2 regions of the Clostridium ljungdahlii DSM 13528 genome follow, and region 1 is predicted to be linked to the other one. Evidence: a T-box and tRNA genes for the amino acid it is inferred to sense, from the RefSeq annotation. Region 1 holds a T-box; the other holds one or more tRNA genes.
The links. A T-box is a leader RNA that pairs with one kind of tRNA and senses whether it is charged. The one in region 1 lies ahead of metG (methionine--tRNA ligase), so its partner is inferred to be a tRNA-Met.
Positions count from the first base shown of each region.

Region 2: it encodes a tRNA-Met, which carries the amino acid that the T-box ahead of metG (methionine--tRNA ligase) is inferred to sense. The anticodon was not compared.

Region 1 is NC_014328.1:168,662-176,898, forward strand. Features, by position in the region: gene CLJU_RS00830 (spore maturation protein) at 1-162, shown strand, start outside; gene CLJU_RS00835 (uracil-DNA glycosylase) at 256-834, shown strand; T-box leader at 857-1,095, shown strand; partial or broken gene metG (methionine--tRNA ligase) at 1,181-3,118, shown strand; gene CLJU_RS00845 (TatD family hydrolase) at 3,401-4,177, shown strand; gene CLJU_RS00850 (3D domain-containing protein) at 4,503-5,543, shown strand; gene rnmV (ribonuclease M5) at 5,652-6,215, shown strand; gene rsmA (16S rRNA (adenine(1518)-N(6)/adenine(1519)-N(6))-dimethyltransferase RsmA) at 6,208-7,050, shown strand; gene CLJU_RS00865 (DUF7922 domain-containing protein) at 7,149-8,237, shown strand, end outside.
Region 2 is NC_014328.1:4,498,899-4,507,135, reverse strand. Features, by position in the region: gene yabN (bifunctional methyltransferase/pyrophosphohydrolase YabN) at 1-1,436, shown strand, start outside; gene CLJU_RS20530 (HU family DNA-binding protein) at 1,717-1,992, shown strand; gene CLJU_RS20525 (RNA-binding S4 domain-containing protein) at 2,052-2,300, shown strand; gene yabP (sporulation protein YabP) at 2,370-2,660, shown strand; gene yabQ (spore cortex biosynthesis protein YabQ) at 2,687-3,097, shown strand; gene CLJU_RS20510 (FtsB family cell division protein) at 3,225-3,497, shown strand; gene CLJU_RS20505 (S1 domain-containing RNA-binding protein) at 3,684-4,094, shown strand; tRNA gene CLJU_RS20500 (tRNA-Leu) at 4,225-4,313, shown strand; tRNA gene CLJU_RS20495 (tRNA-Met) at 4,322-4,397, shown strand; tRNA gene CLJU_RS20490 (tRNA-Met) at 4,414-4,490, shown strand; tRNA gene CLJU_RS20485 (tRNA-Leu) at 4,502-4,590, shown strand; tRNA gene CLJU_RS20480 (tRNA-Met) at 4,599-4,674, shown strand; gene spoIIE (stage II sporulation protein E) at 4,981-7,368, shown strand; gene tilS (tRNA lysidine(34) synthetase TilS) at 7,796-8,237, shown strand, end outside.

The DNA.
Region 1 (8,237 bases):
TCTTCTATAATTATGGGTTCTACGGAAACCATATTTTATACTCTTACAGTTTATTTTGGAGCGGTTGGTATAAAAAAAATAAGGCATACCCTCTGGGCAGCAGTAATGGCAGATATAACTGCAATAATCACAGCAGTTATAGTAACTAGAATTATGTTTTAATTGAAAATTGGTATGAAATTTTATATTTTACCTTATAATAATTAGTTGTATAATATATAGTATAATTCATAATTATTCGGGATGTGAGTTAAGTTGTTAAGGTGGAAAGAGCTCTATGAAGAATGTTTAAGTTGTTCTAAATGTAGTTTAGGAGATAACAGAACTAATATGGTTTTTGGAGATGGAAATCCTAAGGCACATATCATGTTTATAGGAGAAGCACCAGGAGCAGATGAGGATAGAACGGGAATACCTTTTGTAGGTAGGGCAGGTCAGCTTTTGACGAAAGCTCTTCTTGCTCTGGATTTACATAGAGAAAGAGATTACTACATATGTAATATTTGCAAGTGCAGACCCAAGAACAATAGGACACCTTATGAAGAAGAAGAAAAAGCTTGTATTCCTTATTTAAGAAATCAAGTAGCACTTGTAAGGCCCAAAATAATAGTTTGTCTTGGTGCAACTGCCATGGGATGTATATTGGGAAAGGAATGGAGAATTACAAGAGATAGGGGAAAGTGGATTGAAAGAAAAGGCTTTTATATGACTGCAACTTTTCATCCTTCAGCAGTTTTGAGAGATGCGAATAAAAAAGCTGCATTTTGGGAAGATTTAAAAAGTATAAAAGAGAAAAATGAAGAAATTTTTCAAACAAAAAATGTTGACACATAAAATTATATGACATATTATATTGTTAAATACTGTGAAGGAAAGAGTAGTAAATTAGTTTGCACAAAGAGAGTCGGCAGATTTTGGTGAGAGCCGAATGCAATGAAATTTATGAATATGGCTCTAGAGTATATCGCTTGAAATAATAGTAGAGTGGTACGGTAGTAACCGTTACATTACAAGGTAATGAATAGTTACTTAATGATGCTTTTATTGTGAAGTAAAAGTAAAGTAGAGTGGTAAAGCGTAATTTACGCCTCTATGTGGAAAAAATTTTTCCATATGGGGGTTTTTTTATATGAAAAAATAATTAGAAATACAATAAAACTAGAAGAAAAAGGGAGAGAAAAACATGACCAAGAAAACTTATTATATTACTACGCCAATTTATTATCCATCTGCAAAACTTCATATAGGAAACACCTATACTACTGTAGCAGCAGATGCTCTTGCAAGATTTAAAAGGCTTACAGGTTATGATGTTATGCTTTTGACAGGAACAGATGAACATGGACAGAAGATTCAGAGGTTAGCTGAAGCAAAGGGTGTTACTCCTATAGAATATGTAGACGAAATAGTGGCTGGAATTAAAAAGTTGTGGGATATGATGAATATAAGCTATGACAAGTTTATACGAACTACAGAGGACTACCATGTTAAGGCAGTTCAAAAAATATTTAAGAAATTGTATGATCAAGGTGATATATATAAGGGAAGTTATGAAGGGTTATATTGTACACCTTGTGAATCCTTTTGGACAGAAACCCAAGCAGCAGACGGTAAGTGTCCTGATTGTGGAAGGCCAGTAGAAAAAACTAAAGAAGAAGCATATTTCTTTAAAATGTCAAAATATGCGCCTAAACTTATAAAGTATATTGAGGATCATCCTGACTTTATACAGCCTGAATCTAGAAAAAATGAAATGTTAAATAACTTCTTAAGGCCTGGACTCCAGGATTTGTGTGTTTCTAGGACATCTTTTAATTGGGGAATACCTGTAACTTTTGATGAAAAACACGTGATATATGTTTGGATAGATGCTCTTGCAAATTATATAACAGCTCTTGGATATGGCAGTAAAAATGAAGAATTGTATAATAAGTATTGGCCGGCAGATGTACATCTAGTTGGTAAAGACATACTGAGATTTCATACGATTTATTGGCCTATAATGCTTATGGCATTGGGACTTCCTGTTCCTAAAAAGGTATTCGGACATGGATGGCTTTTGGTAGATGGGGGAAAAATGTCAAAGTCGAAGGGAAATGTAGTAGATCCTGTAGTTTTAGTAGATAATTTTGGTGCAGATGCTGTTAGATATTATCTATTGAGAGAAATACCATTTGGTTCAGATGGATTGTTTAATAATGAAATATTTATAAAAAGAATTAATGCAGATTTAGCTAATGATTTGGGAAACTTGTTATCTAGAACTTGTGCTATGGTTGAAAAATATTTTGATGGAGTAGTACAAGAACCAACAAAAAAAGAGCAAATTGATGATGAACTTATAAAGTTAGCATTAGAAACTCCTGAAAAAGTAGAAAAGAATATGAATGATTTAAGAATACCAGAAGCTTTAGATAATATATGGGATCTTATAACTAGATCAAATAAATATATAGATGAAACTACACCATGGATATTAGCTAAAGATGAGTCTAAAAAAGATAGGCTTGGAACAGTGCTTTACAATCTTTTAGAGTCACTTAGAATAATATCTATATGTGTTTCTCCATATTTACCTGAAACAAGTGCTAAAATGTATAAACAACTTAATACAAACGTTGTTTCCTGGGATAGTATAACTTCTTTTAATGGAACCAAGGCTGGAACAAAGATAAGCAAGGGAGAACTATTATTTCCTAGAATAGATGTAGATAAAAAAATAGAGGAGTTAAATAAATTAAAAGAAGAAAAAAAAGCAGCACAGAATTCCAATGAAAAATCTTTAAAAAAACAAATAACTATAGATGATTTTGATAAAATAGATTTAAGAGTTGCTAAAGTTTTAAAATGTGAAAACATAAAAGGATCCAATAAACTACTTAAATTTCAACTTCAAATGGGAAAGGAACAGAGGCAGGTAGTTTCAGGAATTGCAAAGTATTATAAGCCAGAAGAGCTTGTGGGCAAATATGTAGTATTTGTAGCGAATTTAAAACCTGTAAAATTGAAAGGCGAAATTTCAGAAGGAATGATATTATCTGCAGCTTCAGATGATGATAGTAAATTATCCATACTATCACTTTCTGATGAAATCCCAAGTGGAAGCACAGTAAGGTAATGTGAATTTTATGTAATTCAACTTTGGAACATAAGAAATTTTGATTTAATATAAAAAGTTGCAAAGCAAAGCTTTTGAAAATAACAAAGTTCAAATAGCAAAGAACAGATAAAGATAATTTCCCTCGTACCTCAGGAAATCTATAATTTAAATATTTTCTGATGTTAGAAAGAAAATTATCCTTATTTGATATTTGAACTTTGAACTTTGTTCTTTAAAAAAATTGCTTTGCAATTTTTTTAAACTGCGAAAGAATTTAAAATTAGGTTAGGAGAAAATCATATGGAACTGAACATATTTGATGCCCATGCGCATTATGATGATGAAGAATTTGACGAAGATAGGGACAAAGTAATAGAAGAGTTGAAAAAAAACAATATAGTTGGAGTATTAAATTGTGGGTCTTCTATTGAAGGAGCTAGAGCATCTGTTAAATTAGCGGATAAACATGATATGTTTTATGCAGCAGTAGGAGTGCATCCTGAATATTCAGACATATTTACTGATGATATATTAGAAGAATTAAAAATTTTAGCTAAAAATAAAAAAGTAAAGGCAATTGGGGAGATAGGGCTTGACTATTATTACAAAGAAAATCCTCCGAAAGAAGTACAAAAAGCTGTATTTATAAAGCAGATGAAATTAGCGGATGAATTAAAATTACCAGTAATTATACACGATAGGGAAGCTCATGAAGATACTTTAAATATAGTAAAACAGTTTAAGAATGTTATTGGAGAAATACATTGTTTTTCTGGAAGTGTTGAAATTGCAAGGGAATTTTTAAAATTAGGATATTACATAGGATTTACAGGGGTAGTAACTTTCAAAAATGCAAAGAAAGCTGTTGAAGTTGCAAGGGAAGTACCCTTTGATAGAATTTTAGTTGAGACAGATTGTCCCTATATGGCTCCGGTTCCTTTTAGAGGAAAGAGAAATAGATCTGAATATATAAAATTTATTATAGCTAAAATAGCTGAAATCAAAGGCGTAGAGGATAGTAAAATAAGCCAATTAACAATTTTTAACATGAAACAGTTGCTTAATATGGTAAAATAGTGTAAAATTAAAGAGAGGTTTTATTAAATCTATTTTTAGTAATAAAAAAACATTTAACAGCATAATTTATATAATAGGCACTTTAAACCACCAAAAAATAGCATAGACTGTAAGTTGAGTAGGGAACTCTAATTAGTAGATTTAATGCGAGTTATTTACTCATGAAGTATAATATCGGAATCATAAATAATTATTTTATTTATAGTTTTATGCACAAGGCTGCATTTAACATTTTATAACAGTCTTAATGCAGAGTGATATTTGACATGATTTTGGGTTCCATTTATAATGGAGTATGTCGCTCTCGCCCAGAGGAGGTATTTTTATGGTGGAAAAGTTTAAGACTTACTTGAAAAAATATTTTCCAATTGGCCTTAGAGTAGAAATTATTGCAGTTGTAATTTTATCTGTTTTAATCGGAGTAATATTTAGTACAAGAAAGACAATAGTTGTTTCAGTAGATGGAAGAAGTAAGAAGATTACCACGTTTTGTAGTACCTATAGAAAAGTTCTCGATAATAGTGGAATTAGCATAGGGCCTAAGGATAAAGTGAAGCCTAGTCTAGACAGTAGGGTGGAGAATAACACCACGTTGAAAATCAAAAGAGTAGTAAAAGTTAAAGTAGAAGCTGACAATAAAAAGTTGAATTTAGAGTCTGCCGAGGATAATGTTGAAGATATGTTAAAGGCAGAAAAGATAGGAATTTCAAAACTTGATATAGTATATCCATCCAGGAAGCATGAGTTGAAAAAAGGAATGAATGTAGTAGTGACTAGGGTTAAAACAAAAGACATAAAAGAGGACAGACCTATAAACTATGACACAATTTTGAAAAGTGACGAGCAGGTTGAAAATGGAACTAAAAAGGTTGTGCAAGAAGGACAAAATGGAGAGAAGGAGACTGTGACTAGGGTTGTATACCAAAATGGTAAAGAGGTTTCGAAAAAAGTAATTAGCGAAATCATAAAAAAGCAGCCGGTACAAAAAGTTATAGCCATAGGAACATTGACTAATTATACTCCGTCTAGAGGAACTAATCTTAACTATGTTGAATCACTGCAAATGAGGGCAACTGCATATACTGCAGATTATGCCAGTACAGGTAAGAATCCTGGAGATCCAGCATTTGGTATAACTGCATCTGGCACTGTAGCCAGGAGAAATAATGGAGATTATAGCTCAGTAGCAGTTGATCCTAGAGTAATACCACTTGGTACGAAGCTTTATATAGAAGGTTATGGTTATGCTATAGCAGAAGATACAGGTGGAGCTATCAAGGGAAATAGATTAGATTTATTTTTTGATTCTAGCTCAGAAGTAGACAACTGGGGTGTAAGATGGGTTAATGTTTATGTAATTAGGTAGGAGCATATGCTCCTATTTTTTCTTTTAATTTTATGAAAATACTTTCGAGTATAAGTATAAGGTATCTATTATCTATAATAATAGATTTAATAAAATAGGAGGACATTTATGATTAAGGAAGTAATAGTGGTTGAAGGAAGAGATGATATAACTGCAGTTAAAAGGGCGGTTGATGCTCAACTTATAGCTGTAGGGGGTTTTGGAATAAATAAAAAAATTATAGATAAAATAAAAGAAGCTCAAAAAAGACAGGGCGTCATAGTGCTTACGGATCCGGATTTTGCAGGAAATAAAATAAGGCAGATTATATCTAAAAGGGTAAAGGGAATAAAGCATGCTTATATATCTCAGAAAGATGGTATAAAAAATGGAGATATTGGGGTTGAAAATGCTTCCCCAGAAACTATAATAAAGGCTTTAAAAAATGCCAAGTATGAGGTAAAGGAAAAAAGAGAGGAATTTGAAATAAGTGATATGGTGTTCTTTGGTTTGACAGGAAAATCAAATTCCAAGGCGAAGAGGGATATGATGGGAAAAGAACTTGGAATAGGATATTGTAATACTTCTCAGTTTTTAAATAGACTAAATGATTATGGAATAACAAAAGAGGAATTTAAAAAGGCTATAAGTAAAGTAAATAATATAATAGACAAGGAGAAGTACAATGAATGATTTATCTACTGCAGATGTAGTAAAAAAATATGGATTTAAATTTTCAAAAAGTTTAGGGCAAAATTTTTTAATAGACAATACAGTATTGGATGACATAGTAAATAGTGCTGATATAAGTAAAGAGGATTTTATTATAGAAATAGGACCTGGAGTGGGAACTTTAACAAGAGAACTTTTAAAAAAAGCAGGTAAAGTATGTGCTATTGAATTGGATTCAGATTTAATTCCAATTTTAAAGGAAGAACTAAAGGACTTTAAAAATTTTGAGTTGATACATAAAGATGCGCTTAAAATAGATTTTAATAAAATAATAGATGATGAAAAAAATGTGAAAATTGTTGCAAATTTACCTTACTATGTTACAACTCCTATTATTACACGACTGCTGAATGAAAACTACAATTTTAAAACTCTTACTATAATGATACAAAAAGAAGTGGGTGAGAGAATCTCATCAGAACCTAATTGCAAACAATATGGAGCACTTTCGATTCTAGTGCAATATTATTGCGATGTTGAAGTAATAAGAAAAGTAAGTCCTTTATCGTTTATTCCAAGGCCCAAAGTGGAATCTATAGTTATAAAGTTAACCAAACTTGATGAACCTAGAGTTAAGGTGAAAGATAAAAAATTATTTTTTAAGGTAGTAAGATGTTCATTTAATATGAGAAGAAAAACTCTCTGGAATGCTGTAAAGACCTTAAAAGTTCCTAAAGAAGATATGGAAGCTGCTTTTAAAAAAGCTGAAATTGATGAAAAGAGAAGGGGCGAAACGCTATCTATAGAAGAGTTTGGAAGACTATCTGATTGTATATATGACATATGTATACATTAAAATGCGACATGTTTTTGAAGATAAGTTAAAACTATTTGTTCACTTTTTGAAAGTTATCTCATATATTATAATGAATATAATATATGGAGGTATAGAAGTTGGCACAAAAAAAGAGTTATAGTAGATATTTTATAATATTACAAGAAGATGAAAAAGGATACTCTTTAGCTTCTGACAAAATTGCTTCAGGATATGCAAAGTTGGAGATGAAAAATGATAAGTGTAAAATATCTTATTATGTACAAAATTTAAAAAAAGAAAAAACACCCTATTACATGATGTTAATATGTAATAAAAAAGATATAAAAAATATAATCAAAATTGGTGAAATGAACATAGATGATTATGGAAGAGCAGATATAAGTTATGAATATGCTGCAAATGATGTAGCAGGAAGTGGTATAGCTATGGATAAGGTGTCAGGAGCTGCTATAGTGAGAATGGTGGATGATAACATAATATCTGTAATGAGCGGGTTTGCAAGTACGGAAATACCTGAGTGGAAAGCATTTCCCGTATCTCAAAATAAAAACAAAGATTTAGAAGAAACCGAAGTAAGTGAAATAGAAAAATCTGAAAAAACTGAAACAAAGAGTGTGTTTGATCAGTATGAGGATATTATAGAGAAAGCCAAAGAAGACGAAGAAGAAGTTAAAGAAAATATAGAAATAGAAGAAAAAGATTCGTATAGAGAAGAACAAGAAGAAGAGCAAGAGGAATCTGAGGAAGTTAATAAATCGGAAAGTGAAGAACAAAATAAGGAAGTTCAAGTAGATGCTGAAGTGATGGAAGAAGAGATTATCGAAGATAACTCAAAATCTAATGATACAGGAAAAAATGAAGACAGAAACATAAATTCTAAAGAAGATAGAAATAATGATAGCTCAATATATGTGGATAAATCCCGACTACGATGCCATAAAAAATTAAACTTAAATAGATGTCAGAGAGAATGTGAAAAAGATAATGTATCTAGAAGTTATCCTAAAGGTCCAGAAGGAAAGTTTTTTACACAACTTATGAGTGGCTTTAAAGAAATAAAAGATATAAATAAGGAATTAAAAAGGTGTGTATGGAATAAGGTACCTGTAAGTTCTATGGATGATATGTATAATATAACTGATTATAATAAATATTCTTATATATATTATCCTATGGTACAATATTATCCATATATAAAAAAATAT
Region 2 (8,237 bases), 300 kb from region 1:
TAGTAGGTCTGGGGCCAGGATCCATAGAATCCCTTACAATAGGTGCTGTTAATGCACTGAAGGATGTGAATAAAGTATATTTGAGGACGGAGAAACATCCTACTGTGGGTTACTTAAGACAATTGGGTATAAATTTTGAAACGTATGATCATCTATATGAAAAAAAACAAAAATTTGAAGATGTATATAGATCCATAGCAGAAGATTTAATATTAAAAGAAAAAAGTTTTCATCAAATAATTTATGCAGTACCAGGACATCCCCTGGTAGCAGAAAAATCTGTAAAATTATTGTTAAAATTGTGTAAACAAAATTCCGTAGATGTGGATATGATACCATCAGTTAGCTTTATAGATGTTATTGCAGAGAAGTTAAACATAGATGTTATTGAAGGAATAAAAATAATAGATGCTTTTGATATAAAACACGAAACATTAGATAAAAGGGTAGGTACTATAATAACTCAAGTATACGATAGGTTAATTGCATCTGAAGTGAAATTAAGTCTTATGGATTATTATAGAGACGATGCAGACATATATTTTATAAGAGCTGCAGGAGTTAAGGATAGTGAAAGTATAAGAAAAATAAAATTGTATGAGCTGGACAGACAAGAGGATATAGACTATTTGACATCAATTTATATACCTAAAGATTTAGAGTGCAAATATGATTTAAAAGATTTATTAGATGTAATGGAGAAATTAAGAAGTCAAGAAGGTTGTCCTTGGGATAAAGAACAAAGCCATGAGAGTCTAAAAAAATATCTTATAGAAGAGAGCTATGAGGTACTAGAAGCTATAAATAAAAAGGATGATGTGGAACTGACGGAGGAACTAGGAGATGTATTATTTCAAATAGTTTTCCATTCTCAAATAGGAAAAGAAGAAGGATTTTTTAATATTAATGATGTAATCAATGGTGTATGTGATAAAATGATAAAGAGACATCCACATGTATTTGGAGATATAGAGGTAAATAATTCAGAGGAGGTGCTAACAAACTGGGATGCTTTAAAGAAAAAGGAGCAAGGGCTTAAAACTCATACAGATGAACTTAGACATGTTGCACAAGCTTTACCTGCCTTGATGAGAGCTTCTAAAGTTCAAAAAAAAGCTGCTAAGGTTGGATTTGACTGGGACAAAGTTGAATGTGCATTAGATAAAGTATTAGAGGAATATTATGAAGTAAAGGATGTATATAAAAGTAAGGAAAGGGCAAAAATAGTAGAAGAAATAGGAGATTTAATATTTGCTTGTGTAAATGTAGCCAGATTCCTTGACATTGACCCTGAATTTGCATTAAATTATACTATAGAGAAATTTATAAATCGTTTTGCATATATAGAGAAGTGTGCCAGAGAGAAAGGACTGGATATGGAAGACATGACATTAAATGAAATGGATGAACTCTGGGAAAAGGCTAAAAATATATAAATTTAATTTTTTATATGCAAAAAGAAGGAATTTTTTAATTAATGCAGAATATGCTACTATATCCATATAAGTATATTCAATGGATTAGAAAGTGATGAATATTTTTAAGTATATATAATTACATAGTAAGTTGCTAAAAATTTTTGAATAGTATACAATATTTATTGCTTTCAAAAGCTTAATTAGAAAAACTTGGTTAATGATGACCGAAAATTAGCCGTAAAGATATTTGTGAATATTTGTACACATTTATCTATGAAAATTAGAGGAGGTAAAAAAAGTGAATAAATCAGAATTAATAGCAGGTATAGCAGAAAAGTCAAAATTAACAAAAAAAGATGTAGAGGCAGCTCTTAAAGGGTTTATAGAAAGTGTAGAAGAAACATTGGAAAAGGGAGATAAAGTTCAATTAGTAGGGTTTGGAACCTTTGAAACAAGAAAAAGAGCTGAAAGAATTGGAAGAAATCCTAGAACTAAGGAAGAAATAAAAATACCTGAATCAACAGTTCCTGTATTTAAAGCTGGTAAAGAGTTTAAAGATAGAGTAAATAAATAATGTATTTTTCAGAAAGCCTGGGTGAAAATCTAGGTTTTCTGTTTTAAAGGGGAGTTTGTATGAGATTAGATAAATACCTTAAAGTATCTAGAATAATAAAAAGAAGAACTGTAGCAAAAGAAGCATGTGAAGGTGGAAGGGTTGCTATAAATGGAAAAGTGGCCAAACCTAGTGTTGAAGTCAAAGAAGGGGATATAATAGAAATCAAATATGCCAATAAGTGTTTAAAGGCAGAAATCTTAAATATTGCAGCTCATGTTACAAAAGAAAACGTTCAAAGTATGTATAGGATAATTTCAACTGAATAAGATTTAAAATAGAAAGTAATATAATCCCCAATGGCTACATATATTTATTATAGGTGGAGGGGATGTTTTATGGAGAAAAAAGAAATAAGTGTAGAAGATAAGAAAAGCTTATTAAGTCTTGAAAATAGAAGAAAGTTAATGTTAACTGGTGTTATTGAAGTAGTAAGTTTTAATGAAGATCAAATAGTTTTAAATACTAATCTTGGAACCCTCAATATTAAAGGCAAAAGTTTAAAGATGAATAAGTTAGATGTACAAAATGGAGATGTAGTTATAGTTGGTATGGTAAATTCTTGTGTATATACTAATAATAAGTCGAAAAAAAGGAACCAAAGTTTAATATCAAAGATGTTTAAATAAAATCACGTTACCATGAAAGGATTAGTATGATTATATCAATAAGTACTCAAATTCGACTTATAATATTTAGCCTTACAGCAGGAATAATAACGGGAATATTATTTGATTTTTACAGACTAATAAGAGGGTTTAAAGATTTAAATAAGATAATAACGTTTATCGAGGATACTCTATTTTGGGTATTTACAGCCATAATTGTATTTATATTTTTAATGTATACAAACTATGCCTATATGGGAATGTATGTGTATATCTTATTAGGTATAGGTATATGTTTATATTTGAAGTTTTTCAGCAATTTTCTTATAGAATTACATAATAAATTCTTCAAAGTATTGGGAAGATTATTTAGGGTATTTATATATATAATAATATATCCTTTTCAATACCTTATTTATAGTGTTAAAAGAAAAAATAAAAAAAAGTATAAAAATTAGCTTGAAGAAAATCAAAAATCAAATTACAATATAAGTGAGATGTGCTATGATAAATCGAGGAAGGCAATAGTTAATAGAATGAGTATATAGAAACGTAAATCGTTAGTGGGAGAATCGGTGATTATTAATGAAAATAAAAATCAAGTGGAAAAATATAATCTTTTTATTAATAGTTCTATATATAGGCTATATTTTTATAAGTCAGCAATTAACTATGCAAAACATAAATAAACAGATAAGTGAAAAAAAGATGGAAGAGCAGAGGGGTAAATATAAAAATCAAAAATTACAGGAAGAGGTTAAAATGTCTAATTCTAATGTGTATATAGAAAAATTAGCTAGAGAAAAATTAGGTCTTATTAAGCAAGGCGAAACTCCTGTAATAGACAATAAAAACTAATTACCAGTTATGCTGTAATAGAAAACTATAACAGGTTTTTTGAAATTATGCCTGTTGAGATTATGGAGGATAAGTGGTTGTGGATGTAGCAAAGATTTTTGGGCAAGATCCAAGAAGTCCTACTCTGTTAAAAGAGAAGAAGTTTATATTATATAGTATTATTTTTTAAGGAGGAGTTTTTTTAATATGACCTTAAAGGCAGGAAGCATACTAGAGGGTACAGTAGTTAACATTACTAGTTTTGGAGCTTTTGTAGATGTTGAAGGTAAAACTGGGTTAGTGCATATATCTGAGGTGTCAGACACTTATGTTAAGAATATACGAGATTATTTAAAGGAAAAGGACAAAGTAAAAGTTAAGGTAATTTCTATTGATGACAATGGAAAAATTAGTTTATCTATAAAACAGGCTGGACTTGATAAAAAGAGTGTTAGACCTATGGAAATAGATTGGCAAAAAGAAAAAACTAAGCAAAATCAAGGTAATTTTGAAGATAGATTATCTAAGTTTTTAAAAGATAGTGAAGAAAGATTCCAAGATATAAAGAAACATCAAGATGCAAAAGGCAAAGGATACAAAAAATCTTCTAATTACTAGTAGGATTACCTAAAGAGGCTGTTTAGCCTCTTTTTAAATTTTATTTATAGAAATTTTTAAAAATTAGTTGACAATATAGTTAGTACCATATATAATAATATATGTCGTCAATTTGTTGTGTATATATTTTGCTGGAGTGGCGGAACAGGCAGACGCACAGGACTTAAAATCCTGCGGGCTTTAAAACCCGTACCGGTTCGATTCCGGTCTTCAGCACCAATTAATGTCGCGGGGTGGAGCAGCTGGTAGCTCGTCGGGCTCATAACCCGAAGGTCGGAGGTTCAAGTCCTTCCCCCGCAACCACAGAAATATATAACATGGCGGAATAGCTCAGCTGGCTAGAGCATTCGGTTCATACCCGAAGTGTCGTAGGTTCAAGTCCTATTTCCGCTACCAATTGATGATGTGCTGGAGTGGCGGAACAGGCAGACGCACAGGACTTAAAATCCTGCGGGCTTTAAAACCCGTACCGGTTCGATTCCGGTCTTCAGCACCAATTAATGCCGCGGGGTGGAGCAGCTGGTAGCTCGTCGGGCTCATAACCCGAAGGTCGGAGGTTCAAGTCCTTCCCCCGCAACCACAGAAACTTGCATATATTGCAAGTTTTTTTTAGTTTCTAATTTACTTGCCATTGAAGTTCTTAATAATGGCTAAAGTCTAATCGGGTTACAGTATACCTTTCTAAAATTATCAAAATCACAAACTTATTAACATTGTGGATAAAATAGGATAACTAGTTTTTAGTGTATGTATAAAATAAAAATTATGAAAAAAAAATAAAATTAATGTCCTAAAAAAAATATAGGGGTATCTCACGTTATGACATTTATTTCCAGAAATTACTGCTATAATGTAAGCAGTAATTTTATAAGGTGGGTGGTATTATATGCAATATGGAGCAGAGGTATTTCCTTATCAAAGGACAGAAAAGCTAAAGAATGAAGAAAAAAACCATGAAGCCAGGGATATAACAAAAACAATTCAAATAATATTTTATTTCCTAGCAGGTTTTTTAGTTGGAAGGGTTATGATGGTAAATCTTATGGCACCCTTTGGAATAGCCTTTTTTATATCAATAGCAGAATGTGAAAAACGAAAACCTTCCCTGATTGCTGCGTTGGGAACACTATTAGGGTATATTTCAATGTATGGAAATATTAAATATCTTCCTGTATATTGTATAGTAATTGTAACATTAGCAACTTTAAATCATATATTAAATAACATTAGTGCAAAAAAGAAGTTAGTATTATTATTTTCTGCTGCATTAATAGAGTTTTTTGCTTATAAGTTTTTAATATTGAAATTAACTGTTGGGGTAGCTGCTTTTAATTCTGTTTTTGAAGTTATGTGTATCTTTCCAATATATTTTATTATTAATTATTCTATATTATGCTTAAAAAAATTAAAAACTAGACATTTATACAGCAGTGAGGAAATAATTAGTATGTCTATAACTGCATCTTTGATTATAGCAGGAACTTGGGGAATGAGTATACATGAAGTATCTTTTAGAAATATAATAGCACTAGGTTTTATACTTATATTAGGTTATGTAAAGGGAAGTCCATCGGGGGCAGCCGCTGGTGTAGCCATGGGAACTATAATAGGAGTTACCTCTAGCGATATGATGATATATATTTCAGTTTATGGATTATGTGGACTTATATCAGGTGTGTTTAGGGAAACAGGTAAGTGGATGAGCGGAAGCGCTTATATTATAGGATTTATGGTACTAAAGATGTATTCTAATATAGGAACAGAATTTAAAATAATAGAAATAATTATAAGTTGTTGTATATTTTTTGTAATACCTCAGAAAATATACAAAAAAATAGAAATGGAGTTAGACTGGGAAAAGAAGCAGGAGCATTTAAAAGAAAATTATGCAGGTAAAATCAAATCTATTTTTTCACATAAATTTGATAGCTTTTCTAAAGTACTTAATAACATGTCAGTTGTTTTGGCTAAATTGGCAGATAATGATAAGCTTGCTTTGAAAAATAAAAGTAGTGCACTTATAGAAAATTTGGCAGATAGAGTGTGTTCTGATTGCGATATGAAGCACATGTGTTGGAACAGAGAAGCTTTTTATACTTATAATGCTTTTGCAGAATTAATACAAAATTACGAGGATAACAAAAAACATATGCCAGGGGAACTTCAAAGAAAATGTACTAAAAGAACGGTACTTATAAAAAATACGGAAGAGATTGTAAATAATTATATTGTAAGTGAAATGAGAAAGAACAGACTCAGTGAATGTAGAGAATTACTAGCATCCCAAATAAAGAATATGGGAAAAACTATAGGTGATATAGTAGAAGATTTTAACTTAAATATGAAGTTCAATCCTGAGGTGGAAAATGATATACGAAGAATTCTAAACAAAAGCAACATACATTATAAAGATGTGTTTTGTTTTAATAATAAAAAGGGACACTTAGTTGTAAACTTATCTATGGAAGCTTGCGGCGGCAAACAGGAGTGTGTTAAAAATATACTTCCACTTATAAACAATGTAACTAAAAAATTAATGTGTGTAAGTGAAGACGGATGTAATATAAATTCTTCTATGGATAGCTGTAGTATAACTTTTGAAGAAACGCCTAAATATCATATAGCAGCTTATGTGAGTAGAGTTTGTAAGGATGGTGAAAAATGTAATGGTGACAGTTATAGCTTTGGAAAATTGCCAGATGGAACATATATGACGATTATAAGTGATGGAATGGGTTCAGGCCCTCAGGCAGGACAGGAAAGTAGTGCATCTGTTGAACTTATAAAGGAATTTACAAGTGCGGGTTTCAATAAAATGACAGCTATCAATACGGTAAATTCTATAATGGGTATAAAATTTACTGAAGATGAGAAGTTTTCCACATTAGATTTAAGCAGTGTGGATTTATATAAAGGCGAAGTAGATTTTATGAAAGTAGGAGCAGCGGCTAGTTTTATAAAAAGAGGGGAGGATGTTATAGTAATAAAATCAAAAACACTTCCTATAGGAATATTAGATAAAGTGGACGTGGACATTAGTAATAACAAAATAATGAATGGGGACTTCCTAATAATGGTAAGCGATGGAGTGATTGATTATGAAAGTGAGGCAGCAGGAAATTTATATTGGATGATAGAATTCCTAAAAGAATTAGATTGCACTGATCCTAAGGAAATGTGCAAGAAAATTACTGATAAAGCAAAAGAACTTTCTGGAGGGAAGGCAAAAGATGATATGACAGCAATAGTAGAAAAGGTATACAGCCTTTATTAAAGGAGATAGGTATTATCTTTGAGTATTCAACGTTTACAGTTTAAAAACATTGTGAAGCAAAGCTTTTGAAAATAGCAAAGTTCAAATAACAAAGAACAGATAAAGATGTTTTCCCTCGTACCTCAGGAAATCTATAATTTTAATATTTTCTGACGTTAAGAAGAAAATTATCTTTATTTGATATTTGAACTTTGTACTTTGTTTTTTAAAAATATTATGTCGTAATTTTGTTAGTTTACGCCACTTAGTTTTTAGATTTTTCATAATACTGGCGGATAAAAATCTTCTGAAATTGTGAATTGTGAATTGGTGCTGTAGGCAGTCTAAATATAGCTTTTATGTCATTCTTGCACAAAAAATAATTCATTTATGTTATAATAAATTAGCGTATTGTTTCTAAAATAATAATTTTTAGGAAGTGTTTGTTTTGATAGAATCTGTATTAGATACCATCACAAAAAATAAAATGTTTGATAGAGGAGATAAAGTAATAGTAGCTGTATCGGGAGGACCAGATTCGATATGTCTATTACACATATTGTATGTTTTGAGAGAAAAATTAGACATAACTTTATGTGTAGCTCATGTAAATCACTGTCTGAGAGGAAAAGATGCAGATGGAGACGAAGAATATGTAAAAAAGTTTTGTGAAAATTTGAAGATACAATTTAAAAGCTTAAAAATAGATGTAAATCATGTTTCTCAGGAAGAAGGAATATCTTGTGAGAGTGCTGGAAGAAAAGTAAGATATAGCTTTTTTGAAAAACTTAAAGATGAGTTAAAAGCTCAAAAAATAGCTATAGCCCATAATGCTAATGATCAGGCTGAAACAATTTTAATGAGAATTATGCGGGGTGCAGGGCTGGACG